3 regions of the Fictibacillus halophilus genome follow, and region 2 is predicted to be linked to each of the others. Evidence: riboswitches for the same ligand, from Rfam matches in the RefSeq annotation. Region 2 holds a riboswitch; each other region holds the start of a gene.

Region 1 (10,906 bases), 2.2 Mb from region 2:
TTTGAAAAAACAGATCTTAGAAAATCTCCATCCCGAATATCGCCTTCATAAAAAACAGCTTCAGGATGCAAAGACTGTTTATGACCCGTTTGGAGATTATCTACAACAACCACTTTATACTTCTGTTGAATTAACGCATATACGGCATGGGAACCAATGTAACCCGCACCACCAAGAACAAGAATACTCATCTAGACGACCTCCCTCGTAATCTCCTTAGCACCATCACCAATACTCGCTACATAAAAGTCTGCATCATAGCCGATTTTCTCTTGATATTCTTGTTCGACTCTTGCAACAAATTCATCTATTCTCTCGCATTCAATAATGGCTATTGCACAACCACCGAATCCAGCACCGGTCATACGTGCACCTAATTGCTTAATGTTATACATATGAGTCTTTAGAGGTAATAATAATCATTGCACCAATCTTAGAAGATCTAATTTCAAAACAAAAAGAGAAGGACACAGCCTTCTCTTAAGAACGTGTAAATAAGTACTTAGCTACGATTAGATTACTTAAGAATACTCATTTACTATTACTATTTTTATGTTTCATTTGTTTAATACTAACAGACAACTCGTCCCTTACATGATTCGAACTAAAATCTAACTTAACACGCAATTTTCCCTCTTCATCTGCACGTGTCTTCACAACTTTAGCACCTCGATCACCTTTAATCTTCACCTGATATTTTTCGTTCGGCTTGAACCAAGGTGCTGTCTGAACTTCTGCTTTTCCTGAACCCTGAAGTTTAAATCCTTTCTTCGTCACGTCAGATAATCTAGCAAACTCCATTTCCTCTCGATCAAATTCAATATCCCAGCCGTAAACAGAAAAGGATGATTCGGCCGACTTATATTGAAAAGGTATCGGTGCTTTAGGAGGATCATTAAAGATGTCCATGAATCGTGGCAACGTTTGGTGGAGATCGCGCTGCCAATATCCCCACGTATGAGAGCCTGGTCCGTAACTTTCCCACACATGTGCAATGTTCAGTTCTTCTAACCGATTATGCAGACTGGTTGACATTATAAAGCAAGTCTCTTCAACCGGAGATTCCAAACCTCCATCCAACGGTCCACCTGCCTCACCTGTTCCTGTGTGTATGGCGAGATCGACACCTTCCAAGTTTTCTGCTAAATCCCAAGGATTATGACTTCTCCAAATAATCTCGTTCGCTTCTCTATCACCCCAAACCGTTCCTGGTGGCACTTTTTCTTGATTCTGAAATATCGTCTTCTCTAAAAACTCGGGGTCTAAGTTCGTATCAAGTACACCTGAAAACGAAGCCGTTGCTACAAAAAGATCAGGATGTCTTGCCGCATAAGACATCGCACCAAAGCCACCCATGGACAGTCCAGCTACCGCTCGTCCTTCTCTTGTTCCTTTTGCACGATAATGTTGCTCTATCCACGGAATGAGTTCTTCTATATGGTACTTCTCCCACTGCGGCGGTCCATAGGCACCTCCGTTATACCAATCCGAATAACTCGCACCTCTCCCTGCATCAGGCATTACAACAATCAACGGCTGATCCTCTGTTATCTTTTCAATATCCGTTCGAGCCGTCCATGCTTTGTAGTCACCACAGCAGCCATGTAACAAGTAAAGAACAGGGTATGTTTGCTCTGACTCCTCATAACCTTTTGGCAAAATGACTCGCAGTGATGTCTGTTTTCCTAAGGACGGACTATCGAGCGTAATGTCGTAAAGTCTCTCACTTAACGGCGTGTCGGAAATCAGCTCCACTTGTGCATGAGCCTGTCCACTTGGATAAAGGGGAATGATCAACAGAAGTGTAAGCAAACTCTTAAGTACAATCCGAAACATGGTATAGCCTCCTTCTCTACCTTATATTTCCTTATTTGAATATAAGATTACAGACCAAAATCACCACTTTCAATAAGGCGAAGGGCTTTATCTAGATTGAATTTTCTTAGGTATAAGTACCTTAAACTCTATAAACTTTAGCTTAAAGAAAAAATCCCCGTTTCCGGGGATTTCACTAATTATTTATGTTTGCTTTATTATTTCTTCCGCTGTAGATTCTGTATACAATCCCAATAGCTGCGATGACAAACAAGATTACGAGTGCCGCAGTTGTTTTGGCATAGATGCTATAACCTAGAGCGGCAATGAACGCTAAGAAGATTAGTATGTTTAACATGAATTTATCTCCTTTCGTTATTTTACGTATTTAACCCGTTCCTTCGTTTTCCCTTTAAAGTTAACGTCTTTATAGTATATAGTTAAAATCTTTTTACTGTATTCTTTTTTATCACTTTTCTTTACATATACCCTATATGAGTTATATCCATACCATGTTTCTTTAAGACCAATACCGGCGCCTGCTACAAACGACAATACGCTGCCAGCTGTTCCTCCAAAAAAGCCTAATCCACCAACTACAATTCCGCCAGTATATGCACCAGCTCTGCGGTCTTTATTCTCATAAATTTTAGTATAATATTTTGGCATTGGGGCGTAGCATTCAATAGCCGGGTAACAAGTAGCCTCAGCCTTTTTCGGTGCTATAGTTCCAGCTCCGCCAAGTACAGTAAAACCCAATACTAGGGCCATGGATCCTTTTATAAATCTGCTTCTCATGTCTATCGCTCCCTTTCCATTTTTATAGTACTCCTTCCTATTTTACCATAATTTTGATTGTTTTTTATGGATTTAATAGTTTCAGAGAGCGTTTAATATAAAGATTTTATCAATGTATTAAAAACAGACACTATGCCGGTATGTAAATAATATCAGTGCTTTCGTGACTTCTGATAGAGCGTTAAAAACGCTTCAACCACAAAAAACACGACAAGGCCAACAACTAATATAGTAAAAGAGCTTTCAATAAACTCTTTATCCATGAAGAACTCATAGAACGAATTGATTAGTAGCAGCACTGCCCATACGGTGAAAGTGTACCAGCACGCGATGTTAACATTACTCTGCTGAATCTTATCGTTGTGCTTAAAGAACATAGATATTCTCCTCTCTAGTCGTAATTATTGAATATCCCTCTACTCTCCTATTTAAACATTTGTTTAAACATAAAGTGTGTTTTCAATAAAAAAAGTGCATTTCCTTGAATAGGTAAATGCACATATGACGCTCTAAATCCAAATCATTATTTAATATATAATTCGTACAGTAACAAGTATTAATACGAAAAGCAGCCATAAGGGAAGGGATAACAGGATTCCCCAAAAGAAGACCTTTGCTACTTTCTTTTTACGTGTCATAATAACCAACCTCATTGTTTTAGGTGTAAAGCTTCTATATATGTTTATACGGTGATTGAGGTGAAAAGTTTCGGGATCGCCTGTAAAAGATCTCCCAATTTCTATATCAATTCATTCGTTGAATTAAATGAATCCATCCAAAGAAAGCCATCCACAACGGAATGCTGAACAACACGCCCCAAATCAAACCCTTAAAGAAATTACTCTCTTCCATCTTATCTTCTCCTGACTTTTAATAAAAATATTATTAGTCAGTTTTAACGAGGAATTCCCTATATATACTACTATATTACGATGTTGGTTGTAACAAAAAAGGCATCCCATAAATAGAGATGCTTTCAATGCATTTTTAATTCTATCTTTTTTCTTATTTAAAATCCCACTTCAACGTATCATCTGAAGGCTTTCCGTTATTCAACACATCTGCTCCATACTCTAATGCAAGTGGTGACTTAGTGAGTGGTGCTTGAAAGACGTGGCTGCCTGTATAAGTTTCACCTGGGGCGATCTCTGTAAAGATGCCGTACTGTGGATCTGCAGTACCATCTGTAAAGAATAGCTTGAACGCGCCTTGGTCAACCGTCTCTTTTGTATTGTTTGTTTCTGTGTAGTTCAGTTGATATTCCATGTAATTCGTTTTACTCACCTTAGCTAGGCTCGTAACTTGAACGGTCAATCCATTGTCTGAAGATACGTATGGCTTATTCACTTCTAGAAAATCGTATCCAACTCCATCAGTTGGGGCTAACATGATTTCCAGTTCAACAACAGTATCTTCATCTACAACAAGTTCGTTATCCGCAAACGTTTCATAGCCTTCCTTAACAACTGTAAGTGTGTATCTGTCTGCTTGTGCTGTGAAATTAAAAGTTCCGTCTACACTTGTACTTTCAGTAGTATAGACGTCTTCAGTCGCAAGAACGACGTTAGCATCTTCAATTGGATTTCCGTCTTCGTCAACGACCAATCCTACGATTGAACTTAATTCTGGCTCAGGGTCCATGTCACCTGCTCTTATCACTCTAGCCAAAAATGCTGCAAATTCTGCGCGTGTTAATTGATTTTCTGGTCTGAACGTATGGTCACTAAACCCACTTACTAATCCATATTCTACGAGAGTACTAATTGGTTCATAAGCCCAGTGGTTCTTAGGCACATCTTTAAAGTTTTCAGTTGCCGTTCCTTCTAGCTCGTATGCTCTTACTAAAAGAGAAGCAATCTCCGCTCTAGTAATAATCTTAGTAGGCTTAAATGTGTTATCAACAAAACCATTCATCACGTTTGCTTCTGCAACGGCACCAATCTGATTCGCTGCCCAGAAGTTTTTCGATACATCTTTAAAATTTGGTGTAGCATTTGGAAGTTCCATGTGACGTGCCATGATTGCAGCTACTTCAGCGCGGCTGATTTTCTTGTTTACTCCGTAAGATCCATCTTGAAAACCGCTAACTAATCCCAGTTCGTTTAGCAGTAAAATGTCATCTTGCGCCCAGTGACCTTTGATGTCATTAAAAGGTAACTTCTCTGATGGAAGCACATAACCTTCTAGATCTACTTCAAAGTTCATGCCTCCGTTTAATTCTTTAACGCATGTCGCGTTGCTGTTGTATGTTGTGATTAACGCCTTTAATTCATCCATGTTCTCAGCTGATTTAGCTAATGCAGTTGGTTCATGAAGCATGTATACACAATCTGCTGTTCTAAAGTGTCCACCCAACTCATCACGTGCACCGTTGTGAGCGTTAGTTGTAGACGGATTGAAGAATAGCGCTGATAAAACAGAAAACAATGCCACTATCTTAATTAAAGATTTCAATACTTTAACCCCTTTTCATTGACTAATAGTTTAATAACATCAAAATTATACTAAAATTGTTACATATTTGAAATATGTTTCATTCGACAAATTATTTATGATTGTAACCATGCTTATAATTTAACTTCATAGTACAAAACACGTTGGGACACTTCCACTCAACAAACATACTGAAAAAATATCTTTGCTATATTAAATAACAAAACACCTAAGTCAATTGACATAGGTGTTTTTAACATTTTGAAGAAGAGACCATTTTATCCAACTTTCTTTTCTGAAAGTCTTGCATTTTCTAGTACTTTTGTAGTTCTAGTATGGTCCTCTTTACATCTACAGTCCCATCAGACTTTGTTTGGATATAATGCTGCCGCTCAGCAATCGTCATAGTTCTTCCAAGTCGTAATCTAGATGGCTTTTTCAATAAAAGATTATGTTTTTCAGATTCCAACAAAACGTCGTTCATAATTTTGTGGCGGTAATCCCTTACATTCTCAATATCATCTGCAACCGATATTTTTACACAAAGCCGTTCCTCTTCCAACTGGATATAATAGTTACTGTCGTTTGCTGGCTTCCACCAAAATCCCCAAAAGCCTCCTGTAGGGTTTGATACGTAACCCCAGTCTCCGTTGATACCTTTTTGAAGCTCTTGAAAGAATCCTTGCCATGCAAAGCTATCCCACTCACACACAAGCTCTGTCTGAAAGGCCTGAATACAATCATCAATTTTTTGTAAATGTTTATAGTAATCAAGGAAAATAGCATTTTGTACGCCCTTGTCTTTACCTCTTTTCAACACCTCAAGCATCTTAATTCGCTTGAAAGGCATATAACCCGCTTTCTCTATTGAACGATAATGACTTTGGTCGGCTATTTTGTAGTACACGGGGAGTTGGATAAGTTCCCCCATTTCTTTTTGGACCACTTCACGATAGCGCAGCAGCTGATTAGAATGATCTTTTGTAAATGTTTTATCTTCAATTAAAATAGCATATGTATCGTTAATGATTACTAAGATATCAAGAGATTTAAACTGACGTTTAATCTCAATTTTATGAATTATAGGTACTGCATAATGTTGTAGATTAAAGATCTCAGAAACAAAATGAACCGCTGCCTCGTGAAGCGCTTTATCTACTGAACGATAGATCTGTTTGCTCCAAGCTAACAACCAACACAAAAATGCATCTTGAGATAACTCGCTTGTCGCGAACTGAAATAGATTAGGCGTCTCAACAAGAGCCGCTTGGCTGTCACGTGCATCTTCAAGTAACATCTGGATGTCATGATTCCCTTTATAATCCTCCCAATATCCTCGCCTGAGTAAAGATTCTACATGCATTTGTGGCCAAAGAATTAAATTTCGAACATCTAATATGCGTGCTTGATCATTAGGATATAACAAAAGGAGCCGATTATCGCTTTGTTGGGCAATCACTCTAGGAAAGTCTTCTGTTCTCTTCACAAAACCACATTTGTTTTGACAAACATAGGCAGAATAAGCATCAATCACAAGACCGCCATCTCCTGTTTCTTGCAGGTTTTCCCAAGCATCCTCTATTAACTCTGCACTACATTTTGGACAACTTAATTTTGTATTCATAAAAAATCTCCTCCTTTGCTCTATAGACGTTTGAAAGTTTAATAATAAGCAAACAATATGTGGATTTAAACACAGATTTACTAGCGTTTTGAGCGCCCTTCAATCCCACAAGACTTTTAATGGAATAACAGATAACTTTCTACACCCGCTACTATCGCTATTTCACCAATGGTTAACCCAATTAGCCACTTCAACAAATAGACAATCCCTTATTAAAGCGGTCCCATTGCTATTCACTCTATAGTTAGTCACGTTTTCCATATTATCTTGACTAATAGCTTCAAATGTTTTGGTCTGGCCTGGCTCAATATTATTAACTACCCCATTTGCTGTCCCGACGATATTTCGATTTTGATTATAAAAGGTAACGATAAATGAATACGAATGTGATTTATTATCATGATTTGTAGTTTCTCCAGAAACGGTTGTCAGTCCATAATCGTTTTGGTAAACAATTTTATCAAATGAAATCTTTGATTCCGCATTAGTATTAGTAGGTGAAGGAATATCCATTAAGTTAGTACCGACTGTGCTTGGACTCATAATTGCAGAGGTGATTCCATAAGAATAGCAAGTGTAAGTCCAATTAGAATCGCACTTAATTTTAAAATAACACGAGAAAAGTTCTTTAAAATGCGATTAGGATATTCACCACCGCCGAATGCACAAACAAATAATAAAACAACATTAACTACGGGTATGGAAAGTAACAGCATGATGCCCATCCATTGATTTACAACTGCATTAAGACTATCTTTCCTCTTGTTTAAAATTAGTAGATTCCAAATCTTTATTCCCTCTTCATAAACGCTCTTCATTTCTATATTGTATATTTTACCAAATATGGTAGTATAAAAGTATGATTAAAATCCAGATAAAGGTAAACTTATTAAAAAATAAGGACGAAAAGCCACGGGTCTAAGGTCTTAAGTACTATGATAACCGGGTTGCCAAAGGTGAAATATTTTTTAAGAACCTACGGCTTTTTTAGTAGGTTTTTTATTATGTAGGGGGAGAAAGATGGGATTCTTAAAGGGATTGGGAAAAGTGGCTGGACAAGTGGCCGGCGGAGTAGTTGGTGGCACTGTAAAAATTATCGGGGAAGCCACAAATAATAAATTCATCCAAGAGATTGGTGATGGCGTTTATCATGCGTCTGTACAAGCTGGTGAATTAGCAGGACAAGCTGCCAGTGGTCTAGTAGATGTAGCTTCTGGGATTATACAACAAGACAATTCTAAGATCGATGATGGTTTTTCCGATATTGGAAAAGCAGTCGGGACTACAGCTAAGGGTGTGGGAAGAACAATCGTAACCGTTGCTGAAAATGGTGGGACTCTTGTAAAAGGAATTTTAGAGAATGATACCACCTTATTAAAAGATGGTGCTAAAGGGCTTGTAAAGACAGCTGCTGTTGTTACACTTGCCGTTGGTGTCGTTGATATGGTAGATGGTTCAGATGCAGTGGCAGCAAGTGAATTGCCAGAAACTCCAACTAATGATAGTGATGTTCAGCATGTTGATCCACACTGGAGAACGTTAGAAGATGGCAGACAGATTTGGGTTGATGGTGATGGAGATACGACAAATAACCTTTCAGCAGACGAAGGCGGAGGCTATTTCCGTTCAGGTTCTGAAACTACACTACCAAATCATGATGAATCTGTTGCTTCCACTTCTAATGTACATCACGTTGAACCGCATTGGAGAATATTAGAGAACGGCGAACAAATCTGGGTTGATGGGGACGGCGATACTTCTACTAACCTTACTGAAGAACAAGGCGGAGGATACTTCAGATCAAACCCTGATGGCATTCTTTCAAACAACTTAGACAAATAAAAGGGGCAACATATAACCATGGAATTTTTAGGATTTTTAATTTCAATTATCATTACGATCTATTTAGCGATTAATGCACCGAAATACAACAAGAATCCCTGGCTTTGGGCGATTCTAGGATTCTTCTTTGGCTTAATTACATTGGGGATTTTCCTTATCAAAACGGGGCGTAAAGGTTTAGGGTGGCTTTTAGTTATTATTTCCTCTATTTTCTATGTCTTTGTTCTTATAGGTATACTAACCCTATTTGCAGCCTTAATGGTTTCTCCTTATTGATTTGAACTCCTCAATTCATCTTGCATGAATTGGGGTTTTTTTTTTAAGGCACTTCATCTAGCAATTGAAGTCGTCACAACATTAATAAACGAATAATTTAAACCGATATAACAACGAAAAGTATAAATCGAGGTGAACATTCAAACTATGAAAAAAGCTCTTATCCCCTCTTTGCTCGTAACTATTGTCCTTATATTAGGTATGTCGCTTGCCTACTTTATGTATACACTTGAACAATCAAAGCAAGATAAAGGATCAACTCCTGAAGTAAAAACAGAAATTGTAACAAAAGAAGTAAAAGTGCCTGTTAAAGTTCCTGCAACGATTCCTGAAAAAAGCAGCTTGAAAAAGATTATTAAAAGTACACAAAATAAAGTCGTTCAGATTGAGACTTCCTCTGGATCACTAGGTTCAGGTTTCCTATATAACAAAAGAGGCGATATTGTGACAAACGCTCATGTGGTGGATTACGAAGTTGATGTGACAATCAGGACAAGTGATCAGCAAACTTATCAAGGGAAAGTGATTGGCAGAAGTGATGAGACGGATATTGCTCTTGTTCGTGTACCTGAATTGGCAAATAGCACTCCGCTAAAAATAAAACAAGAAAAAGCAGAGCTTGGTGATGACGTTGTTGCGATGGGAAGTCCACTTGGTCTGCAAAATACCGTTACGGTTGGAATTATTAGCGGTTTGGACCGCTCCTTTGAAGTAGATGCTTTTCAATATGATAACTTGTACCAGATCACAGCACCGATATCACCAGGAAATAGCGGCGGTCCAATCGTTAGTGGTGCAGATGGATCTGTGATAGGTATTAACTCTGTAAAACATACAACGGAACATATTGGCTTCAGCATACCGATTTATACCGTGCTATCTACTTTAAAAAGTTGGTCTAACCATCCTATGAATCTCTCAGACTACGAAGAAGAGTATGAGTATGAGGTACCAGAGTATGATGGAGATTTAGCTGAGGATTATGAGGATTATGAGGATTACAAAGAGTATGAAGAAGAAGAAGAAACATATGATGAGTATAAATCTTATACCGAACCTTATGAAGGTGAGACAGAATACTACGAATACATTCCTGATGATGCACTGACTGTTGTCTATCAATATTATGACTATGTGAACGCAGGTCAATATGAATTAGCTTACGACATGATCGGGGGAAACTGGAAATTATCTTCTCCATCATTAGAGGAGTTTGCAGCAGGCTATGCCCAAACTTCAAGCACAACGATTATTAATCCTTATGTTTACGATAAAGGAGATGGGACATTCCAAGTAGATTTAACATTGGAAGCTCAAGAATACGTGGATGATGTTGAACAAACCACACAATATGAGCTTAGTTATGTTGTAGGGATGGAAGATGACGTGCTTAAGTTGTTAAGTGGAGAGTCACGTTAAAAAGGAAAAGCCACACTCTATTTTTTATAGAGTGTGGTTTTTTAAGTGACACTTTCTATTGATTACTTCTACTCATTATTTATTAAGTTCATCCATGAACTTATTGAAATTCTCTATTCTCCTTCACCTCGCCAATATGAAAATTGTGCTTTACATTCAGCTTCTGCTCATCTGATAACTTACTCCAAATGTAAAATTCATAAATATGTTGCATATAGGGACTATGAATCCCCTTACCAGAAAGCAACTCATCCATCATTCTATTGCGAATATCCTGCTCAGATCTTGAAGATAAGTATAGTAAACAAAATCCTGCTTCTTCTAAATTACGTATATTAGCATATCCCTTTGAAAAAGGATTAAATAACTTGCTTTCTGTTCTTGACCTGTTTATCTAATCTTTGGTAACCTTCTATATCCCCTTTGAATACCACAATCTCATCATAAGATTTTCCTAAAATTCTAGAAAGTATTATAAGATCCTTTTTATCAGAAAGGGATTTGCCACAATAATAATTTGAGATTGTCTTTGAATCTCTTTTTTTAACTAAGAATTTAATTCCTCGACCAGTTGCTTTTATAGCAAATTATCTAACTCTGAAAAATCCTCAAATTGTTTATTTGACAATCTCTTATCTCCCATAATTGATTAAGATAACTGTATTATAGGTGCATCTTGTATGTAAAAGAAGTGGAAAA
Region 2 (10,906 bases):
GCCAATGAAAGTGATCGACGATGTATCCTCCTAATGTAGGGCCAAACACGCTTGCTAAACCGAAAACGCTGCTCATAATACCTTGCCATCTGCCGCGTTCGCGAGGTGGAAATAGATCACCAACTGCTGTGAAAGCTGTTGACATGATCATACCGCCTCCAAAACCTTGAACACCTCTATATAAGATGAGTTCTAGAATGCTTCCAGATATACCGCATAAAAGTGAACCTGCTGTAAATACGCCGATCCCTAAAAGGATAAATGGTTTTCTTCCATAGATGTCAGATAATTTTCCAACTAAAATAGCTGTGATACTTGAAGTGAGCATGAAAATCGTAAAAACCCAGCTGTAGTATTCAATTCCACCAAGATCAGCAATGATCTTTGGTAGGGACGTACCAACAATTGTTTGGTTTAACGCTGCAAAAAGCATAGCAGACATGATGGAAAGCATAATAATAACTTTCCGCCGCATTTCTAGATGTTCCATTCATCGTCCTCCTATTCATGTTATAAATATTTCACAATGTGAATTATTTTAGAAAAGGAAAACTGCTTCATTAATCAAGCAGTTTTGTTGAAGAATCTATCATTCGCTTTATGTCTTCGTCTGTTAAAGCAGCAAACTTTTTTTCTAGGTAATTATTTTTAATGCTGTCCATTTTTCGTGCGATTTCTTTACCGTCTTCAGTAATTTCCAAATAGACGATCCGACGGTCTGAATCCGATCGTACGCGCTGAATATAGTTCTTGCCAACAAGCCGATCAGTAACTGCAGTAATATGGCTTGAGGAAACTTTTAATTCGTTAGCGATTTCGGAAGCCATTAAAGGACTTTGAATAAATAAAGTCTGAAGAACAGCAAACTCATTGCTAGGAATATAATCAGAGTACACTTCGTTTAGACCTTTTCTTAACGTACGAAAAAGTCTACGTAGGCTCATTTCCAATTCGCGTTCTAAATCGTTTCTTAATGGGGTTTGTTCTCTATTTTCCATTTTAACACCCTTGCTTTTTGTTTCTTCTTCTACTAGTATATGATAATTTATATTTAATAAGAAAGAAAGTAAAAGGTTTAGGGAGAAACGGATTATGAAAAATTCAACATTATTTTTTGTGCTTTTAGGCATTGGATTTTTGATAGGAACAGCTTACTGGGTTTGGGCGATCACAACTCAATCACAACCAGGTGGATTGTAAAAAAAGAGCCGTAATGGCTCTTTTCTTGTTTTAACAAACACTTCTAATTTAAATAAATGGGAGGTGTTGAGATGAAAGAAAAGTATCAGATTATAACTCAACTTATTAAGAAGGAATGGAAGCAACGCCCAGGCGGTAATCGTGTACCACGTTATGCGGTTGCTCACGATACCGGTAACCCTAACTCAACTGCTCAGCAGAATTATGATTATTTCAACAGCAGACAGCTAGACGCTTCAGCACATGTTTTCATAGATGATAAACAGATATTATTGATTATTCCATTACATGAAAAAGCATGGCACGTTCGCTCTAACGTATCGGATGCCAATGAATGGGGAATTGGAGTAGAGCTGTGCTATGGACCGTCGATTGATTTTAACAAAGCTTATAGCCGTTACGTATGGTTTTTTGCTTATTTATGTGAGATGTACCATTGGGACCCCGCTCGGGACATAAAAGGCCACTTTCAGTTAGATCCCAAACGTAGAACGGATCCTTTAAACTGTTTTCACCAATACGGTAAGACATTTCCGTTTTTCATTGAAGATGTTAAGTATGAGTTGAAAAAGTTTGTTGTTAATCAGAACGAGTTTAAAGAACTTGTTACTGCAGAAGGAAGGCTCTATAAGGTGCAGATAGGAGCATTTACATCAAGAAAAAATGCCGAAAATCTTTCTCGAAAAGCTAAAGCTGCAGGATTTGCTGTTCATATCGATTATTCTTAAGAATAATAGCGAAAACAGCCTTGAAAGTAGTTGGATTCTATTCCAGGTTGCTCGCTTGCCTCGGGGCAGGCGGTGAAAAGACCAATTTTTGTGAGAATAGGTTTTAAGTATACAAATTAATGGTAAACAAGGAGGAGGTATGCCATATTTTCTGTGTACATAGGGGGAAACAGTAGAACATGGAGCAACAATTGAGGGAATTAGGGAAAAAGATCATTGAACATAAATATGATCTATCAAAGAAAATTGATGAGGTGCGCTTATCACGTGGTGAGCAACCAGCAGATCTTACGGAGTTTGTGCTGAAATTACGGGGAGAACTATTTTCATTCTTTGGACAAGCTCTTTATGAAGACATGAGAACATCTGAAGAGCAATTTATTAGCTGGGGAAGAAAGAATGGTGAGCTTGCTGTTCAACACGAAGTTCCATTAGATAAAGCCTTAAGCAGTACTAGGTACTATAGAATGGTACTATGGAATTTCATTCGTAACGAAATGAACAACGAGAAATTCACCGTTGAAACAGTTCTGAAAGCTGCATCGATCATCGACCCATTATTGGATGAAACGGTACATGCTTTTAGTGTCGCATACGTTGAAAATAATAATCGTGTACTTGGATTGGCTCGAGAAGCGATTGAAGAGCTCTCTGTACCTGTTGTAAGATTGACAAGAGCAGTTGCAGTTCTTCCACTCGTAGGTACGATTGATACGCATCGGTCAAAGTTGATTATGGAAACGTCCCTTCAAAAATGCATGGAATTACAAATCGAACATCTATTTATCGATCTATCTGGTGTAGCAGTGATTGATACGATGGTAGCTCATAATTTATTTAAAGTTATCAATTCTCTTAAGCTTTTAGGTGTTAATGTAACCTTGAGCGGGATGAGACCTGAGCTCGCACAAACAGTCGTATCGCTAGGAATCAGTTTCGACGGATTTTCTATTGCTGGAAACTTGTATCAGGAGCTTGAAGCGATGGGGATACGACCTCAAAAGAATAAATAAAATAAAAATACTTGCCTTTTTATTAAGGCAGGTATTTTTTTCTAGTATAAAAAGAACGTTTGTTCGCATATAATATAAAAAAGGAGGTTGCTTCATGACTAACTTATTAATGAGATGCATAGAAGAACGAGTTGGAATAGAAATGATCTACCTCTCACAAAAAGGTGATATTTCACATCGGGTTGTAATTCCATACTCTTTTGACGGTCAAACCATTAAAGGATACTGTTCAGCCAGAAAGCAGATTCGAAGTTTTCACATAAGAAACATATTATCCGTACATTCACGTTTTTTGTCTTCTTGAGATTGGAGGGATTGTCGTGCAATATGGAAGCGAAGAAGAGCGTTCGCTTATTGAAAAATTTGTGATGTATCCGATTTTACTTACAGTGTTTAATCGAGATCTGCAGATTATTAACGGCTCTCCATTTAAATTGAGACAGCCATACGTTGCATTAGTAGAGCAAATTATGAATCAAATCAGCAAGGATCTATTTGATGTAAGAATCGAATTGAGAAAACGAAGAATTAAAGTAATGGATGCACGGCGTGAGGAAGATATTACAGAATATGAAATCTTTATTAGGGGTTACCGTGAGATTATGAGGTTTCCAAACATCCATCTAAAAAATAAAGCAGAAACTCTTATGCTTTATTATCTACAAGTGACCATAGAATAATGGATAAAGCGTGCAAGTTTCATTTTTTATAACAACTGTATACAATGAACGTATTGCAGGAACATAAGATAATGATAATAGGATTAGAATTTGAATTGAGGAACGTTATGGAACACTTTATCCAGCTAGCCAGAAAATTGAACAAGGAGATTATGATTGAAAGTCAGAGCCCTTTTGATCCGGTATGTCCCGTTAATACTCCACACCCTTGGCAGATGCTAGGCTGTGGGAATTATGCAGCGGTTTTTTCACATCCCGATCATCCAGATTATGTAGTTAAGATTTATGGCAGGGATGAGCACGAATTATTAGAGGAAAAAAAGGTTTATGATCGACTAGGCACACACCCAGGATTTTCTGTTTGCTATTATTCGGAACAACGGTTTTTAATCTTAAAACGTATTGAAGGAATGACTCTTTACGACTGCGTGCATAAAGGAGTAAAGATCCATGAAAATGTGATTTATGACATTGACGAAGCAGTAAGGCATGCGAGAGACAAGGGATTGTTTCCTAATGATGTGCATGGGAAAAATGTGATGATATCCAATAATAGAGGAATTATTGTGGATGTTTCTGATTTTAGTCGATATGAAACTTGCAGAAAATGGAAGGATTTACGAAGGGCTTATTTCACCATTTACAAGAAAACTCTTTATCACTTTCCCATAAAGATTCCGTATTTTGTTTTGAACGGAGTAAGGATAGGGTATAGGTACTACAGAAAGTTAAAAATATCCAAAAGTAAAGGTCATAAATAATAGGTCTAATGAATCATTAAAATCGTTGGCACAAATTACCTAAGTAGGATATAATAACTATAAATCAATAGAAACCTTTGTTATTAAGGGCAAACCAGTTGAAAAGCTGGGACGCAAAGCTATGGGCCTAAAGTATGGTGAACATGCAATGGCAGCCGGTTGCCAAAGGGAAACGGACTCATGTTTAGACACAAGCGTTTCTATGAAGCTTTAATTTTAAAGTGTGTAGTTAGAAGGACTTATCACACTTTAATAATCAAGCGGTCATAGAGGTTTAAAGTATCTAAAACATAAATAGAAGCCATTCCCTTTATTAGGTGATGGCTTTTTGTATGTAATTTTTGAGGAATTTGAGGGGTTGTAGAATGGAAAACTTCCAACTAGACTTACGCGCACTCAAAAAAAACTTGTTGCCAGGATTTATGAAGTCTATTCCAGCTATGATACATACACACAAAGAGCATCTAAGAAATAATGAAGACTTTCATACGTTTTTAAACGGTTTTGTTGAGCAATATGAAAAGATACTAGAGAAATTTTTACGCGGAATCGTGCATGCTGTCTTTTTAGAAGAAGAACGATTTGAGTCTTTTTTAAAACATGGAGAACAAAAAGCATTTCGTTCAGGTATTCATTTTTTAAGACATCAACGAATTCCTCATCAAGCATTAGCGTGTTTTACAACGAGTATTAGTGAATCTGTTTTATTTGAAGTAAAAAAAGCAACGATAAACGAGCCGTTAGTGATACAACTGTTCATGTTAGATCGTTGGAATCGGATTTCTCACAGAGCTGTAACAGGATTTCTAAGCGGTTTCTCCTCTCAACAATTTAAAGATCTTAAAGAGATTAGCATTCGCGATCCACTAACAAATCTGTATAATCGCCGTTACTTTTATGATTGTTTAGAAAAAGAGCTCACAAAAGCGCACAAACTAAAACTTCCTCTTACACTTGTCATGTTCGATATTAATAATTTTAAATTAATCAATGATGAGCTAGGACATCACGCAGGTGATGAAATTCTTCAGCAGATCGCAGAACTTTCCAAGCGGTTAAAATTGTTCTCTGGATTTAGATTTGGTGGAGATGAATTTGTTTTTCTATTACCAGGAATCACTGAAAATGAAGCGTACATCTTAATTGAAAAGCTAGAGAGTCAACTTATCGTTTGGAATGATTCCATCTCATTAGCATACGGTGCAATAGAACTACTTGCAGATGCTTGCGAGAATATCGATTATTATCTACAGCTGGCTGATGAGCGGATGTACACGAACAAAAGAGCTAGGAGTGAAAATAAATCACTCATTTAATCAATGTGAAATAAGGGCCTTTCTGCAATGTTTTTTCGCAGATCGTATAATGCAAAGGAAGATGACTGCATGAAAGATTCATTTACGATTACCGAACACCGTTCTGAAACCATATCGTCTTTATTACGGTGGTTCTTTTTAGTACTTTGTATACCTGTTTTTTATTATCAACCTATTTCAAGCGTGCTCAAATATGAAACGGATACTTTTCCGATTCTCTTTATAATAGGGATCATATATATGACATCCACACAAATCGTATTGCATAGATTGCCTGAGACGTCTTTGTACTACCGTGTCTTTACCAGGGGTGGCATTGTTTTTGATTGTCTCGCTTACGCCTGGTTGATGCAGCTTTCAGGTGGAGCTGACAGCCCGTTTGTTTCTGTAGGTTATTTAATCGTTATTCATGCCGCTCTGTATTGGAGGTTAAGGGGTGCCTTCATAGTAGGAACAGCGAGTTTTGCCATCCTCTGCTACTTTTTCATAAGAGATAGCGGATATATGAACACACTTTCTTCCTTTGAATTTTTGATGAAAAGTATCTTCTTATGGTTAATTGCTTTTTACGGAGGTGTGATTGCTTCTAAAGAAAGACAATATTATTTTGAGAAGACTATGTATCAGCTTCAATCGGAACAAGACTATTTAACAGGTTTGCTGAATCATCGAAAATTTCAAGAAGACGTCTTGGAAAAGACAAAACAGAATAAGCCTTTTACACTTGTGTTATGTGATATTGATCGTTTTAAATGGTTTAACGATCAGCATGGTCATTTAATCGGTGATGAAGTGCTTAAGCTTGTTGGAGCTACATTTAAACGCTTCATTTCTCTAAAAGAAGGAGAAACTTATCGATATGGAGGAGAAGAGTTTGCCTGGATTCTCCATACGACATGCTTAGCAGAAGTGAAAAATACAGTAGAAACAATCAATTGTCATTTAGAAAACTTTCCGTACACGTCAGATGAAAAGGCGTTGCCTGTTACACTTAGTTATGGCATTGCGAATTATGTAGAAGGTGAAAAACCTTCGCAGATTATCCAAAGAGCTGATATGCTGCTATACGAAGCAAAGGCAGCAGGGAGAAATACATGTAAACTGGATACTGTCAGAGTGGAGGAAAATCAGCTAACGTTGTAGCGGTTTTCCTTTTTTGTTTTGTAAAGCTAGCTGTCTATTTTAAAAAGTAGTTGATTTCGTTTAGGGCGATTCCTCGTTATCGTGTAATCTTGTTTTTTGCATTAAACCGGTTTGATACGTTTACAGAACTATCCTATAACTACCAGGAGAAAGTGATTCTTTTTAAAGGTGGGAGCCTTTGATGTCCTAGTAGATTATGAGATAATAGAGTTAGAATTCAAGTGCGGAACAGGGGATGAACATAATGAGTTTGCAATTTATTTTGGGACGATCCGGCAGCGGAAAGTCCCACTCTGTATTTAAGGAGATTCAAAGAGAACTTACAGACCGTCCTTCAGGAAATCCGATCATCTATCTTGTACCAGATCAGATGACTTTTCAATCAGAGTATAAGCTAGCATCAACACCTAATCTATCCGGAATGATGCGTACGCAAGTATTTAGTTTCTCAAGGCTTGCTTGGCGTATTCTTGGTGAGACCGGTGGTTTGACAAGAATGCATATCACTTCTACCGGAATAAGAATGATGCTGCGAAAAATCGTCGAACAAAAAAAAGAAGATCTTAAAATCTTTCGAAAAGCCTCTGAACAAAGTGGTTTTTACGAATTGCTTGAGTTAATGACCACAGAGCTTAAACGATATTGTGTTAGTGCAGAAGATCTTTCGTGGAATGCTGAAACACTGCTTTCGCTTGGTCAAAAAGAAAATAATAAAAAAGTGCTTCAGGATAAATTATCCGATCTGAGTGTCATTTCAAGTGCCTTGGATGAGGCGCTGATTGGGAAGTATGTTGATTCAGAAGATTATTTACGTTTGCTTCAAGCAAAGCTTCCCTTATCCGAGAGCATTAAGGAAAGTGAAATTTACATAGATGGATTTCATTCTTTTACTCCACAAGAACTAGAAGTTACGGCGGGATTACTGGCTCACGCCAAAAAAGTAACCATTGCCCTTACGACCGATGAAACTTTTACTTCGGAGTCAGAGCCTCATGAGCTAGATTTGTTTTATATGACAAAAAAGACTGTTCAGTCATTAACAGCGCAGGCAAAAGAACTCGGTGTATTTGTGGAAGAACCGATTTATCTTCATGAGAAACCAAAGTTTAATTCAAGGGCAATCGCTCATATTGAAGAGCAGTATGATCGAAGACCGGCTATACCGTCTACCAAACATGAAGGGGTACAAGTAGCTGCAGCTGTAAATGTTCGATCAGAAGTGGAGGGAGCAGCAAGGAAAATTGCAGAACTCGTTCGCGATCAAGGTTATAGATATCGTGATATCGCTGTAACAGTACGAAATACAGGTAGTTATCAAACACTAATTGAAACGGTATTTACAGATTATGAGATACCTGTTTTTCTAGATCAAAAAAAATCTATGCTTCACCATCCACTGATTGAGCTTATACGTTCGTCATTAGATATTGTTTTAAAGAATTGGCGCTATGAAGCTGTTTTTCGAGCCGTTAAAACAGATATGCTCTATCCGCTGGACGAGATAAGAAAAACGACTTCTGAGATGAGACGTTGTATGGATGAACTTGAAAACTATGTATTAGCACTTGGTATTCAAGGCAGAAGGTGGACAGATTCAAAACCTTGGAAATATAAAAGATTCAGAGGGTTCGAAGCAGAAGATTTTGGAAAGACCACCCGTGATGATGAAAAAGAACAGCTGATCAACGATATGCGGGATATGATTGTATCCCCATTGAGTCGTTTATCTAAAAACCTGTCAAACAGCAAAAGTATCATTCAATATTGCAAAAGTCTTTATCAGTATCTTGAAGATCTAAATGTACCGATGAAACTTGAACGCTTGAGAATTCATGCGGAATCAGCAGGCAAACTACGAGCGGCATCTGAACATGGTCAAGTTTGGAATGCGGTGTTAGGTCTTCTCGATGAGATGGTAGAGTTGACTGGTGAGGAAGAACTTTCGAAAGAAACGTGGATGCAGATGCTTGAAACAGGGCTCGAGAGCCTTAAGTTTGCTCTTGTTCCTCCTTCACTAGATCAGGTTTTAGTAGGAACAATGGAAAGGTCTCGTTTTACGGATGTAAAAGTAAATTTTGTTCTCGGCGTAAATGATGGAATCATTCCGTTAAAACCAAAAGATGATGGATTGCTTTCAGAAGATGAAAGAGAAGCTCTTGATCGAAACGGTGTGGTGCTTGCACCGACTGCACGCAGAAAGCTGCTTGATGAGCAGTTTATGATCTATCTGGCATTAACGAATGCTAGTGACCATCTGTTTGTGTCGTATGCCCTAGCAGACGAGGAAGGGAAAACGATGCAGCCTTCTATGGTCATACAGCGATTGCATGACCTTTTCCCAGATTTAAAGGAAGAACTATATCAAAACGAACCCACTGCACAAAATGATATGGATTTCGTGCAGCATCCAATAAAAAGTATCTCTTTTTTAAGTGCGCAACTCAGAGAATGGAAAAAGGGTTATCCGATTTCTTCTGTTTGGTGGGATGTATACAATTGGGTGATTGAAGACAAAGAGTATGATTTCTATGCGAAGCGAGCTCTTTCTTCTCTCTTCTATTTTAATCGAGAAGCACCTCTCAATTCATCGGTATCAAGAGATCTTTATGGCGATAAGATTTTAACGAGCATCTCGAGGATGGAGCTTTTTCAGTCATGTCCATTTTCTCAGTTCATGTCGTATGGGCTAAAGCTAAAAGAACGGCAAATGTACAAGCTTGAAGCGCCCGATATCGGACAGCTTTTTCATGCTGCGTTAAAACAGATGAATGACTCGCTTCAACAAAGAAGCGTAGCTTGGAGTGACCTTTCAAAAGGAGACTGTTATCGTTTGGCAGGAGACATTGTTGAACTCTTAGCACCACAGCTTCAGCATGAGATCTTGTTAAGTTCGAACAGACATCTTTACATCAAGAAGAAGCTAAAAGAAGTCGTGGGAAAAGCTTCACACATATTAAGTCAGCACGCGAAGGCGAGCGGTTTCACTCCAGCAGGTCTTGAATTAGCATTTGCTTCTGGTGCAACATTGCCACCATTAACGTATAAATTGCCCAATGGAACGACTATGGAAGTTATAGGGCGTATCGATCGTGTTGATACGGCAAAAAGTTCAAAAGGACTTCTTATGCGCGTGATTGATTATAAATCCAGCTCGACAGGTCTCAACTTAGCTGAGTTATATCATGGCATTGCTCTGCAGATGCTGACCTATCTAGATGTGGCGGTCACACATTCAGAAAGCTGGCTGGGTGAAGAGTCCGTTCCAGCAGGCGTTTTGTATTTTCATGTACACAACCCGCTTTTAAATCAAAAGAAACTGCTTAGTGTGGAAGAAATCGAAAAAGAAGTGTTAAAGAAGTTTAAGATGAAAGGTTTAGTTCTTGCTGAAGAGGAAGCCGTTCACCTTATGGACAGTACTATGGAAAAGCGTTCTTCTATCATTCCTGTCGCCCTAACTCAAAAAGGATTTCATAAGTCACATTCTTCCGTGGCCTCAAGAGAGCATTTTGACACGATGCGAAAACATGCTCGAAAGATGGCAGTGAACAGTGGAGAAGGGATTACAAACGGGGTGATCGATATCTCTCCTTATGAGATGAAGAAAAAAACACCTTGTACGTTCTGTTCGTATAAACCTGTTTGCCAATTTGATCAAACACTTGAAGAGAACCAATACCGTCAACTTCGTTCAGAAAAAGATGACGTCATTCTAGAGAAAATGCATGAGGAAGGAGGAAATGTGAATTGAAAACTTTAATCCCAAAACCAGAGGGTGCAACATGGACGGATGAACAGTGGCAGGCGATTCAGGCCAGAGGAGAAAACGTTCTCGTCGCTGCAGCAGCTGGATCAGGTAAAACGGCTGTCCTTGTCGAACGAATCATCACGATGATACGTGAAAAGGTTGCTGACGTAGACCGGTTGCTTATTGTAACTTTCACTAACGCTGCTGCTGCTGAAATGAGAAAAAGGATAGGAGAAGCAATCGATAAAGAGCTGTCTTTAAATCCTTCATCTCTACACTTAAGAAGACAGCTTAACTTGTTAAATAAAGCATCGATCTCT
Region 3 (10,906 bases), 1.9 Mb from region 2:
CGGTATGTTCAGGTAACCTTTCTTGTTATCCTAGGTTAATAACCATCCTGCTACTCCAATTGTAGTAGGAATCAAGAAGCCATTTAAAGATTTAATTTTAACTTCTTTAACCTCTAATTTTTCATTAATATTTACTCCTTTCATATTTAAGTTTTTTATTGAGTTCTTTTTAAAGCTATACTAACTAAATAGCCAGCCATTAACACTAATAATATTGCCACTGGTACGATAATTATTAAACTCTGTACTCTTATAGCAACATTTGTACCTAAAGTAACAAAAGATAAAATAATAATAAGGTGCAATAAGTTTTTTAGACTCATGTTAATTCAGCTCCTACACCAGCACCTGCAGCAATTTTGCCTTCTCCTATCGTTACACCTGCCCAGAAACTAGCCCCATTAGAATTTAGTTCTCTAACTTAACTTCCTCAAAAAATAAATTTTTCATTAAAATACCTCCTCTTCTATTTAAAAGTGTAACTTTCAAAAATACTTCACAAGTATATTTCAATTATATGTTAAATTTAAACATTTTTTAACAATTACCTACATATTTACAAAAAATCCATTTCATCCTTACGATTAATTTATGTTATAAATCTAAATGCACTTCTATGCATAGCATTAAAATAACTTTATGAGAAGCTTTAAGTGCTATACCAATCTTTCTCCTCATCAATATGTGATACGAACGAGGATTGCGCGAAGTAAAGAACTACTTACCAACACCAACCGCTCTCTTTGGGACATCAGTTATGAAGTGGGATTCAACAACCTGAGTCAGTTTCACCGAAACTTTGTAACTGTGGTAGGCTGTACGCTGTTGCTTCGGAAGGGTTCGCCCGGCACTACTTCTACCGGCCCGATCTCAAAGACCTCCTGGTTACCTCCTCTGTTTTTCTTTACCTCTTTATCTATTAATGGATCAATGTATTCCATCATACTTATTTGTTCTGCGACTACATCATCTTGAATTTGATTACGAATGTATTCTTCTATCACTTTTTTGTTTCTTCCCACTGTATCTACATAAAAACCGGTACACCAAAATTTTCGGTTCCCGTATCGATACTTCAGGTTAGCGTGCCGATCAAATATCATTAAACTACTTTTTCCTTTTAAGTAGCCTACAAACGCAGATACACTTAGTTTGGGGTATGCTCACTAACATATGTACATGATCTCGACATGCTGTAGCTTCAATGATTTCTACACCTTTTCTTTCACACAGTGTCCGTAAAATTTCTCCTATGTCTTGTATATCACCTGTCTTCTATACTTTGGTGCGAATACGATATGATACTTACATTCTTGTATGCTAAACTATTGATGTCTTTAGACAATGAAAACTCCTCCGATGCTGGAATATTGGTTGGCGAACCAAATTTATTTTAGCGCCCGGAAGAGTTTTTTAAATGCCACGCTGTAAGCTTTTTGGAACCCTAGGCCTAGCCTAGGGTTTTCGATTTTATAACAAGAACAGGAAGCAAGGGGAACCGTCCCCTTGCTTCCTGTTCAATTAAAATACATCATAAGACTTCTTATCATGGTAATGCAAAAAGTTAAATTTCTTCGCATAATTTTTACTTTTATGTTCTGTTTTCGTAGAAACCGTCAAGACTTGAGTTTTACCCAATTGTTGAATTTTTTTAAGCTTCTCAATCTGAACTTGAGCCCACTCATCTTTTGAAACTTCACTATAATCAAAACCTTCCCACATGAAACCATCCATGTATTTATGCGTATGCTGAATGGTCTCCATCCCCCAGTTTTGTACCATTAAGAGATTCGGGAAATTTTGATGGCTTTTATCTAAGAAAGCAAGAAGTCCATCTAGTTGGTTTTTATATATGACTGCGTTTTGTTCCAAATGTTCGTTGTCAATGTTTCCAACGGTATCAAAAAAAACGCCGTCCATTCCTTTAGAAGAAACTTGTCTTTCCATTTCATCTATGAGAACTTGGTGATAGTGATTACTTGCAATATCCATCAGATAAGAATCCCATTGCTCATAATGAACTTTAGCACCATTTCTTTTAAAATAGTCATGCTCAGCTAGAAGCTCAGACCTTAGTTCGTTCCACGTTGGTGTTTCCATAACGCTAATATAACCAAGAACGATCGTACCGTTTTCTTGCAGATATTGAACTTGCTCTTTACTGTATAACTGTGGTTCAATCACAACTAAATCATATTCTTTTAACTTCTTTAGTATACGATCTGTTGGTGCCGAGTAATAAATTTTGTAATTTTTAACCTGTTGCAAAGTACTTTGTCCCTCTTGAGCAAAACTGTGTTTAGGAGATAATGATAAAAATCCCAAAGTAAAAATTGCCATGATTAATAACCACTTTTTCATAAAAATTCCCCCGATTTATACGAGGGATGGGTTGGTTTCGCGGACTGGCAATCTTTATCCTATTTTTAGAATCGAAGACCCATATCTTTGCGTCCTTGGCTTTCACCAAGTTTGCCCATCACCACAGTATTAAATTAATTATTTCCATCTTATAGGTTTTGAATTCAGAAAACAATAGCTATCCGTCTAATTTTTAGAAAAATTAGAAATAATTTTTTCTAAAGAATTCTGATAGTGTTTTGGATCTCTTTTTGTAAAGATATAAAAATCAGCTTCTGCTACATATGATATTAGTCGAAGTCCTCCGTATGTAAAAGAACACGCAGCTCCCACAGCTACTCCTACTCCGTACCAATCAAACCCGAGCGGCAGCAACATAAGAGTAAGTATAGAGGTTACGATAAAGAATATGAAAGTTGTTACATACGCTCCTCTTCGGTCATCAAAATATAGATGCAGAAGGGAAAGTGTTAATACAAGACTGATTGAAAAGACCGCTACTAATGTAATCGGCATTAAATCAAAGAAGTCCGCTTTCCATTCGAACCACGTAACAAACCTCGGCAGTAATAGAAGGACAAGCAGTGTAAATAACCCTTGCGTTCTGATAAGGCGAATCACTTCTTCTTTTAGTACTCTGATCATTATTTTCTTACTCTCTTGTATTTGAGCTAAATTGCCGCCTTCATTTATAAATCCATAAAACGTCCAATATTTTTTATAGAACCTTGTTTCAATCGAGATTACAAATGTCATCATCGTAGGGATGATGGTTAAAAACGACCAAAAAAGAGCTGTGTCATAATCAGGGTGATAACGGAAAGTCTCTTGAACAATCACAGATCCTTCACCAAACCAAATTATCCAGTTACTTACCCAAAGTCCCAAACTATAAAAGATACCTGTGAAAAGTAAGTCAGGGTATTTGTAGGTATATTTGATAAATCCCCATTGGTTACCTATAGGTCGGTCTGGAAAGCTGGTTAGTAGATGATAAAGAAGCCAAAGAAGTGTTACGAGCATCCCCAATGTAAAAACAAATAGCATAACAGCCGCTCCTTTAATAACGGGAAGAGAACGGACAAACTCTCCGATGGGTAACACCCAAAAGCCAACGATTGTTAAGGATCCTCCGAAGAAAAAGGCATACACAATATTCATATATTCTTTTGTTGCCGTGCTGTATAAAAACAGTACCCAAATGAGGTTCATGATCAGAAACAATATTAAGACAATCCAGTCGTACCAAAATGGTATAGGGCTTAGCATAGCAAAGGGTAGCCATAACAATAGTGCTAAACCACATGTCACTTTTGCCAACCCTATACTTGTTGAAGCCACATCTTCAATTTTTCCCGAATAGAACAGATCTGCTATATACCTCGTAACTAAGAGTTGAAGGGAAAAATAGATCACTTGTGAAAAAATAAACGTGTAGGAGATGGACACGACAAACAATTCTCTTGTACGACGATCTATATCGTAATGCTGCATCCCCCATTGCAAAAGAGTGAGGATCACAATGGTGATCAACCAAGGTCCTGAAGTTAATAGGATAGTAAATCCATATGCCTTTGCTCTACTTGAAAAGTAATCTTCTTGAAACATCTTATGAAGTTGAAAGCCTATTCCTGCCATTGTTTTTCGTGACCTACTTCCTTATAAAGAGAACGATATCTCTCAATGACTTCACTGAGCTGATATCGATGCTTGACTCGATTGAAACCGTTTCTGCCATGAAGTTCGATTAGTGATGGTTCTTCTACATACTTTTCTATACTTTCTGCCACTTTTCTAGGATTTACCGGAGGAACAATGAAACCTGCTGGTCCGAATAAATCGATGGCACCACCTGTTATCAGTTCTTCACAATCTCCAACATTTGTACTAACAAATGGAATACCAGCCGCTAAACCTTCTAAAATGGCTAAAGGCTGCCCTTCTGAAATGCTTGTTAACAATAATACATCCATTTCCATTAACTTCGATTGCACATTGACTTTACCTGTAAATGTAATACATTGCTTTAAACCTAGTTCGTTTAATAAGTTTTCGCATTCGCTAACATATTCTTTATCCTCATCTAAGGGGCCAAATATATGTAAGTGAAAAGGAATATTCCGTTTTCGTAACATATCGGCGGCGTAAATCATGGTTATGATATCTTTTATCGGGACTACTCTTACAATGGCCCCTAACTGCATCGGATTTTCATCCGAAAAATGCTTCCTTTTTAATGAGTAATCAGATAGAGTCACCCCGTTTGCAATAACGAGCTGCTTAGATTTCGGTGCTCCCAAACGCTCTTGAATCTTTGCATTCTTATGGAAAAGCGTAATTAACTGTTCGGCACGATGGTACGCGAGTTGACTTAGAAAATAAAAAAATTGAATCCATCTGCTTTTATAAATCATAGGTATCCAATCTGACTTTAAAATTTCCTCTTCTCGTTCTCGAGAGTAGATCCCATGTTCAGTAACAAGTAGAGGAATTTCTTGTTTTGCTGAAAGATAAGCTCCCAAAACTCCCGCATACCCAGTAGATGCTGTATGCAAAAGGTCATATTCCTCAAATTCGCTTTGAAGAAGATGAAGAATTGGCTCATATTTATTGCGAATCATCCAGAAATAATCAATAAAAGAACTTTGTAGTTTTTCTTCTTTATAACAGGTCTGAACAATTTCCCAGAATTCATGACTTCTAAAAAATCCAGATGGATTGCCCATGATACTTGTATCACCTATGAAACGCATAGCTTTTCCGGAAGTATCTTTGGACATAAAGAAGGAAAGTAGATCTTCTCTGTTTTCATCCGTTAAACGGGGACATATCGGTCGTTGTTCTTCTACTTCCAACTTATAGACTTTAACTGACTTTGCGTTAACAGGAAGTTCGTATCTCCAGTCTTCTTTCGTCGTTCGGGATCCACTTGGCATAATAGAGATAATGGTGAAATCAAACTCAGGCATTTTAGTAATAAGAGTATGTATCCACGAAGAAACCCCTCCACTAACAAAGGGGTAACTACCCTCGGCAACGATTGCTATTTTCACCTTATACCTCACCTCTTTTAATAGGGACTACCGTTTTACCTTTATAAGTTTCAATCGTATATAGTCCTCTAATCCCCTTTATGTTTGCAACGTTGTACCCATCAAAAGCACCGGTTTCCAATGTTTCATTGTCATTGAGTCGGATTAGAAAAACACTCGGTGACACTAAATTTTCACCATAAAGAAGAATATGGTTCTCTCGGTAGTTCACCTTCATTTTAGATTGGCTATAACCCGTGTATAACTGCTTTGCTTCTTGTGCTGTTACCCCTTTTAAAAAAGGATAGGTTTCATAAATCTTCTTCAGATGACGATCCAGTTCAACATTTAAGTATGGCCATTTGTACCCTTTATTTCGATAGGAATCCAACAAATCGTCTGGGTGAATAAAGTGTGATAGGATTCCAGCATTAGCTAGCGCGTCTGCATATGAAAATTGCTCATACCTATCAGGAACATATCCACTGGATACACGAGGTAGATGAAAATAACCTGAGTTGTTCTCATCGTAACCAAATTCTTGAATGTAGGAACCTTGTTCAGTACCGCCTAGATATAAAGAAGAGATTGTATCAATAGAAGGTGCACTTCTCTTCAATGCTTTAAGTCCAGTTGTATTAATAACATTTGAAGGAGGTACATAGGTTCTAAGCGTATAATTAGGAAATAAGTGCTCATGCATCTTCGTGACTTGTGATGTTGCGTTCTCCATCTGTTCCTGATCTTTCCAAGGGATGTATTCAAACTCTTCATCAATTGGTTCGCTCTCAGTCACGAGAGATTGATGATTATATCCATGCAGACTTAACTCATCTCCATTTTGTATTGCATCTCGGCCGTAAAATAAGAATTTTGCTTGGTTTTGTTTAATTAACTGTTCGGTGTTCATCGTCTGATCAGCTCGATACGTCCCGATGAAAGCATGTGTATATTTTAAATCGTATTTTCTCTGTAAATCCTTCATATCCGGCCACCAGATGTTCTTATAAAAAGAACTCACACTCCGATCAAAGATAGGAGAAATATTTTCATGATCACCGTCAGGAAATGGAGAAGGGAAATCGTCAATAAAAAAGACACTCATTTCAAGTCTGCCAGAAACAAACCTTGGAGGCAGTAGTGACAATGATTGTAACAACAAACCTCTCGATCCCTTTCCTTGAAGCATTGTACCATTCCAATACGCTACTTTACCTTTTCCGTAGGAATGGTACCAAAGTATAGGTGTTCCTTGGCTTTCCACATAAACTTCACTGTCTTTCTGTAGGGTAAGATCAAGAGAATTATTCGGGATCTTACCTTCTTTATCTTCAATATTAGGATATATAGGAGCAAATGACTTAGTAAACGTAATCCCGTTCAAATCATCTTTATGATACCCGTTAACCTGTTCAATCCCCATTACATCATTTAAGCCAGGATGAAAAAAACGTAGTCCTACGAATAGCCTTCCCCCATCATTAACAAAATTCCGAATATTATTTTCTTCTGCTATTGCTATTTTTTCGTCTAGAATAACAACGATCGTATAGGGAGAAACCGTGACTTGTTCTAAAGAATCAATGTAGGTGTAAGACAATTTAGCAAGTTCGAGTGATTTTTCGAGGTGGAGTTTGGAGGGATTGTTCTTAAATGATTCGTCGTTACCTAACACGAGAATGTTAAGATGATCGCCTTTACCAGCCGCCGATGCAGTAGGAAGAAATTCTTGTTTCTTCGTCTTTATCTCTTGTTGCGAAAAAAGCCAGTGAACCTCTCCGATTCTGGAAACTTGTACAACGATTATACATAGTACGGTGATCAGCATAACTGACCAAACAACTTTATTGGTATCTTTCATCTTTTTTCATCCCTTTATTAGATCTACTACTGACTGTAGCCTCACTGGAATTTTTGCTGAGTAGTGGTTCTCGATTTTTGTTAAAACGGTATTCAATTTAATCTTTTCATGAGTGACATAATAATTGTTGAGCAGAATGAAGTAGCATTCAGTCGAATTTGGAAAGTCAGAGATAACCTTTTCAGACAAGGAAACAGCCTGATTTTTTTTACTGTTTTCCCAGTAGTACAGTGCTAATTGTTCATAAAACAAAGTCTCTCTTGGATAATGCTTAATAGCCTCTCTTAAGAGGTTTTCATAGACGTCCTTTTTTTCTTTCAGCAACGTATCAGAAACAATATCACTCGTAAGGTATTCTTTATACACATACAAAATATTTTTGTAACCTTGTAAACTGCTAGTCTCACTGAGCATCTTATGAATGATTGTTTCATATCGTTTATTTAACAGATTTAGTGCAGTAGCTGCATAATGAGCAGTTTCTCTATTTTGTTGCACGACCGCTGCTTTTAAATAGCGTCCTTGTTCAGGTATTTTGTTCTCCATTAACCGGACGACTAAGTCTTTTCCGATATCATCAACCGTTTGCACTCCAGCAAAAAAGGGAATAGATTCTCTTCTTTTTAACGAGAGTAGCCCGATTTCGTTAAAATTGTTTACATAAAAACGTTCATGATGAATATACCGTTTTTCTTTCCCCTTTCGATCTGAGAGCTTTATGACCAACCAAACTCCTAATGCTCCTAGTATAGGAATGACGAAACTAATAGCCAACAGCCAAAAATACTCTATGTTCCTTTCTGTGTGGTCACTCCTTTTTTGAAGCAACTTATTTATGATTAAAACAAGAAGACTGTTTATCACATAAAGGATAAAAAAATAGTTCATCATATCAGTTCAGAACCCCCAACACCACTTCTTTTAATCTGTCCTCAATGACCTTTACATTTTCTTTAGACGTTCCGGGCAATAGAATAATTAAATGGCTTGATCTGGGATTATAGGAGATTAAGTCAACTTCTCTTAAATACTTTCTTAGTATTGTTTCTAAACGCTGCAGAACAGGAAGGTTTAATGGATCAGTTTTAAAGTAGACATAACAATAGGGAACATGAAATTCCACTAATCTCGCTTTCTCAATTTTAATTCGTTCTTTAAAAGAGGAAGGTTTAAACACTTTCGTATGTTGATAGTATTGCTGTTGTTCTTGTTTTTCAGACTTATGCCAAGTCTTTGTTAATTGTTCCGATATGATTTCTATCAACATATGTAACATAGAAAGACCTTCATTGCTTAACCGAGCAAGGTCTAGCTCCTGTATAACAATAATCTGTCTAATTTGATTATTGATTTTTATTGGAGCTGCTAACAAGGGTGCATTCTCTTCATCTGTTATACGCCGAACCGTAATGCTTTCGTCTTGAATCAATCGTTCATAGAACATTGGTGCTGAATCAATAAATATCGTTTGAGGTAAAAGTTTCCCCGATCCCTTTCTCACCTTTATACGCAAAGCTCTTAAACTCTGATCGACATGGTAGATTCCGAGCGTCTTTGCACCGTAATAAGTCTCAAGCGTTTTAGCCACCTCATTAATGAACATCTCAATATGATCTTGATCTAGTGCTTGCAGCATCTTATAAACGTTAATCATTGTCATTTCTGAAGCAAGAATTTTTTTCTCTAAAACATCGTTTGTTTCGTTCACTGTGTATAAGGTCGTAACAGCTTGTTCAAGCTGCACTTGAAGCTCTTCTCTCTCCGACTCCTTATCCTCATACCTCTCTCTGTATCTAGTAGAGTAAATGCCACTAATATAAGCGGTTAATAGATAGATGATGGCAGAGATAGAGAAATTCCCAAAGAAGATAAAAGAGTAAACATCTTCGTTACTGCTCCAAACATTCATGATATGTAAAGTTAATATAACCCCTGTTATGACCAACCCGTAAAGAATCCCATACCTTATACCAATTAAGAGCACGATAATCACATAGGGACTTCCAGATAACTCAGCAAACGAAAAAACATAAAATTCTATGATGAAAAGGATGATGGATATAACGAATAGTTCCGACCACTTTATCCATTTTTTATTTATTTTATACATATTCTGCTACTCCTAAAGGCAAAGGGACGGTTCTCTCTCTTTTTAGGAATCGCCATCTTCATCATTTTTTCTAATACAATCCATATAGATAGGATGTTACTTACTTGCACGAATAATCGTATGTCACGTTTCATTACTACTCCTCATTTATCTTTTACTTTTATATCGTATGTATATAGTCAAAGTTAATAGTTTTCCTTAAGTAGGATAACACGTTTATGGGATTTAGTACCAATAAAAATGGTCGTAGTTGTTATTATATTAGGAAAAAGGGATGATGAACCGCCCTAAATATTCCCTATATATGCTAAAATAGATAAATAATTGATATTTCGAATGCTAGAACATTGGGATACGAAAACAGATTTTAAAGATACATGAGGAGGAACGAAATGGCTATTTTAGTCACAGGTGGTGCGGGTTTTATTGGCAGTCATACAGTTGTTCAATTAATTCAGTCAGGCCTTGATGTAATCATCATTGATAATTTTATAAACAGTGACCCAGAAGTATTGAACTCTTTACATAGCATTACCGGGGTATCCATCAAGTTTTATAACATAGATTTGTTAGATAAAGAAAAGGTTCAGAATGTCTTTTGTGAGAACAACATCGATGCCGTTATTCATTTTGCAGGACTTAAGGCGGTAGGGGAATCGATTTTAAAACCTCTTCAGTATTATCATAACAATATTACGAGCACCTTAATTTTATGTGAAGTGATGAAGTTTCATGGTGTAAAGAAAATCGTATTTAGTTCATCCGCTACGGTCTACGGAACAGGCCAAAATAAACCATTGATGGAAGATACGCCACTAGGTGCAACAAATCCTTATGGCCGGACGAAATTAATGCTAGAACAAGTTTTAAAAGATCTACACGAATCTGATCATGAGTGGAGTGTAGCTCTTCTTCGTTATTTTAATCCCGTCGGTGCTCATCCAAGCGGGTTGATCGGTGAGAAACCAAGTGATCACCCAAACAATTTAGTGCCTTACCTCACACAGGTTGCGGCAAGAAAACTTAGTAAACTTCGCATTTTCGGTAACGACTATGATACAAGTGACGGTACAGGTGTAAGAGATTATATTCATGTGGAAGACTTGGCAAGCGGCCATCTAAAAGCACTAGATAAAGTGCTGACGAATAATGGTGTGCATACTTATAACTTGGGAACGGGCAAAGGATTTAGCGTAATGGACGTCATACGAACATTTGAAAAAGTAACAGGTGTATACATTCCGTATGAAGTAATCGATCGTCGTCCTGGAGATGTTGCAGTCAGTTATGCAGATACAACAAAAGCAAGACAAGAGCTCGGATGGTTTGCCGAAAAAGGACTAGAAGAAATGCTACGAGATGTATGGAACTGGCAGCAGAAGCGCGTGGACATTTCTCGCTCTCCTAGTTATATAAAATAGGTAATCTCTGAGAGGTGAATGGGTTTGTTAAAGCTGTAGGCATTACTATCTTGTTATTTTTTATTGCTTTTGTTCTGATCTTATTTACAAATGGAGGAAAAGGAGAAGAAAAAAAGGGTAA

What was found. Region 2 has a riboswitch for cyclic di-GMP ahead of I5J82_RS04235 (GGDEF domain-containing protein). Riboswitches for the same ligand answer to the same signal wherever they lie in the genome.
Region 1: linked by a shared signal. The riboswitch ahead of I5J82_RS15150 (hypothetical protein) and the one ahead of I5J82_RS04235 (GGDEF domain-containing protein) in region 2 are both predicted to bind cyclic di-GMP.
Region 3: linked by a shared signal. The riboswitch ahead of I5J82_RS14155 (glycoside hydrolase family 191 protein) and the one ahead of I5J82_RS04235 (GGDEF domain-containing protein) in region 2 are both predicted to bind cyclic di-GMP.

What each region holds. Positions count from the first base shown of each region.
Region 1 is NZ_JAEACF010000001.1:2,957,604-2,968,509, forward strand. It holds gene galE (UDP-glucose 4-epimerase GalE) at 1-191, opposite strand, end outside; partial or broken gene I5J82_RS15105 (galactokinase) at 192-377, opposite strand; gene I5J82_RS15110 (alpha/beta hydrolase) at 532-1,836, opposite strand; gene I5J82_RS15115 (hypothetical protein) at 2,012-2,173, opposite strand; gene I5J82_RS15120 (hypothetical protein) at 2,191-2,613, opposite strand; gene I5J82_RS15125 (hypothetical protein) at 2,766-2,990, opposite strand; gene I5J82_RS15130 (S-layer homology domain-containing protein) at 3,619-5,067, opposite strand; gene I5J82_RS15135 (PD-(D/E)XK nuclease family protein) at 5,360-6,670, opposite strand; gene I5J82_RS15140 (FxLYD domain-containing protein) at 6,833-7,183, opposite strand; gene I5J82_RS15145 (hypothetical protein) at 7,210-7,386, opposite strand; cyclic di-GMP riboswitch class I at 7,540-7,625, shown strand; gene I5J82_RS15150 (hypothetical protein) at 7,691-8,512, shown strand; gene I5J82_RS15155 (hypothetical protein) at 8,531-8,788, shown strand; gene I5J82_RS15160 (S1C family serine protease) at 8,936-10,207, shown strand.
Region 2 is NZ_JAEACF010000001.1:783,328-794,233, forward strand. It holds gene I5J82_RS04200 (MDR family MFS transporter) at 1-490, opposite strand, end outside; gene I5J82_RS04205 (MarR family winged helix-turn-helix transcriptional regulator) at 561-998, opposite strand; gene I5J82_RS20485 (N-acetylmuramoyl-L-alanine amidase) at 1,272-1,928, shown strand; gene I5J82_RS04215 (STAS domain-containing protein) at 2,108-2,941, shown strand; gene I5J82_RS04220 (hypothetical protein) at 3,036-3,245, shown strand; gene I5J82_RS04225 (YhjD family protein) at 3,262-3,621, shown strand; gene I5J82_RS04230 (serine/threonine protein kinase) at 3,729-4,382, shown strand; cyclic di-GMP riboswitch class I at 4,461-4,549, shown strand; gene I5J82_RS04235 (GGDEF domain-containing protein) at 4,748-5,698, shown strand; gene I5J82_RS04240 (GGDEF domain-containing protein) at 5,768-6,841, shown strand; gene addB (helicase-exonuclease AddAB subunit AddB) at 7,086-10,589, shown strand; gene addA (helicase-exonuclease AddAB subunit AddA) at 10,586-10,906, shown strand, end outside.
Region 3 is NZ_JAEACF010000001.1:2,719,147-2,730,052, forward strand. It holds gene I5J82_RS14140 (hypothetical protein) at 156-323, opposite strand; gene I5J82_RS20680 (helix-turn-helix domain-containing protein) at 640-975, shown strand; partial or broken gene tnpA (IS200/IS605 family transposase) at 1,038-1,268, opposite strand; gene I5J82_RS14155 (glycoside hydrolase family 191 protein) at 1,522-2,361, opposite strand; cyclic di-GMP riboswitch class I at 2,397-2,487, opposite strand; gene pelG (exopolysaccharide Pel transporter PelG) at 2,548-3,999, opposite strand; gene pelF (GT4 family glycosyltransferase PelF) at 3,987-5,414, opposite strand; gene I5J82_RS14170 (DUF2194 domain-containing protein) at 5,416-7,254, opposite strand; gene I5J82_RS14175 (tetratricopeptide repeat protein) at 7,261-8,145, opposite strand; gene I5J82_RS14180 (hypothetical protein) at 8,147-9,364, opposite strand; gene I5J82_RS14185 (hypothetical protein) at 9,352-9,498, opposite strand; gene galE (UDP-glucose 4-epimerase GalE) at 9,757-10,785, shown strand.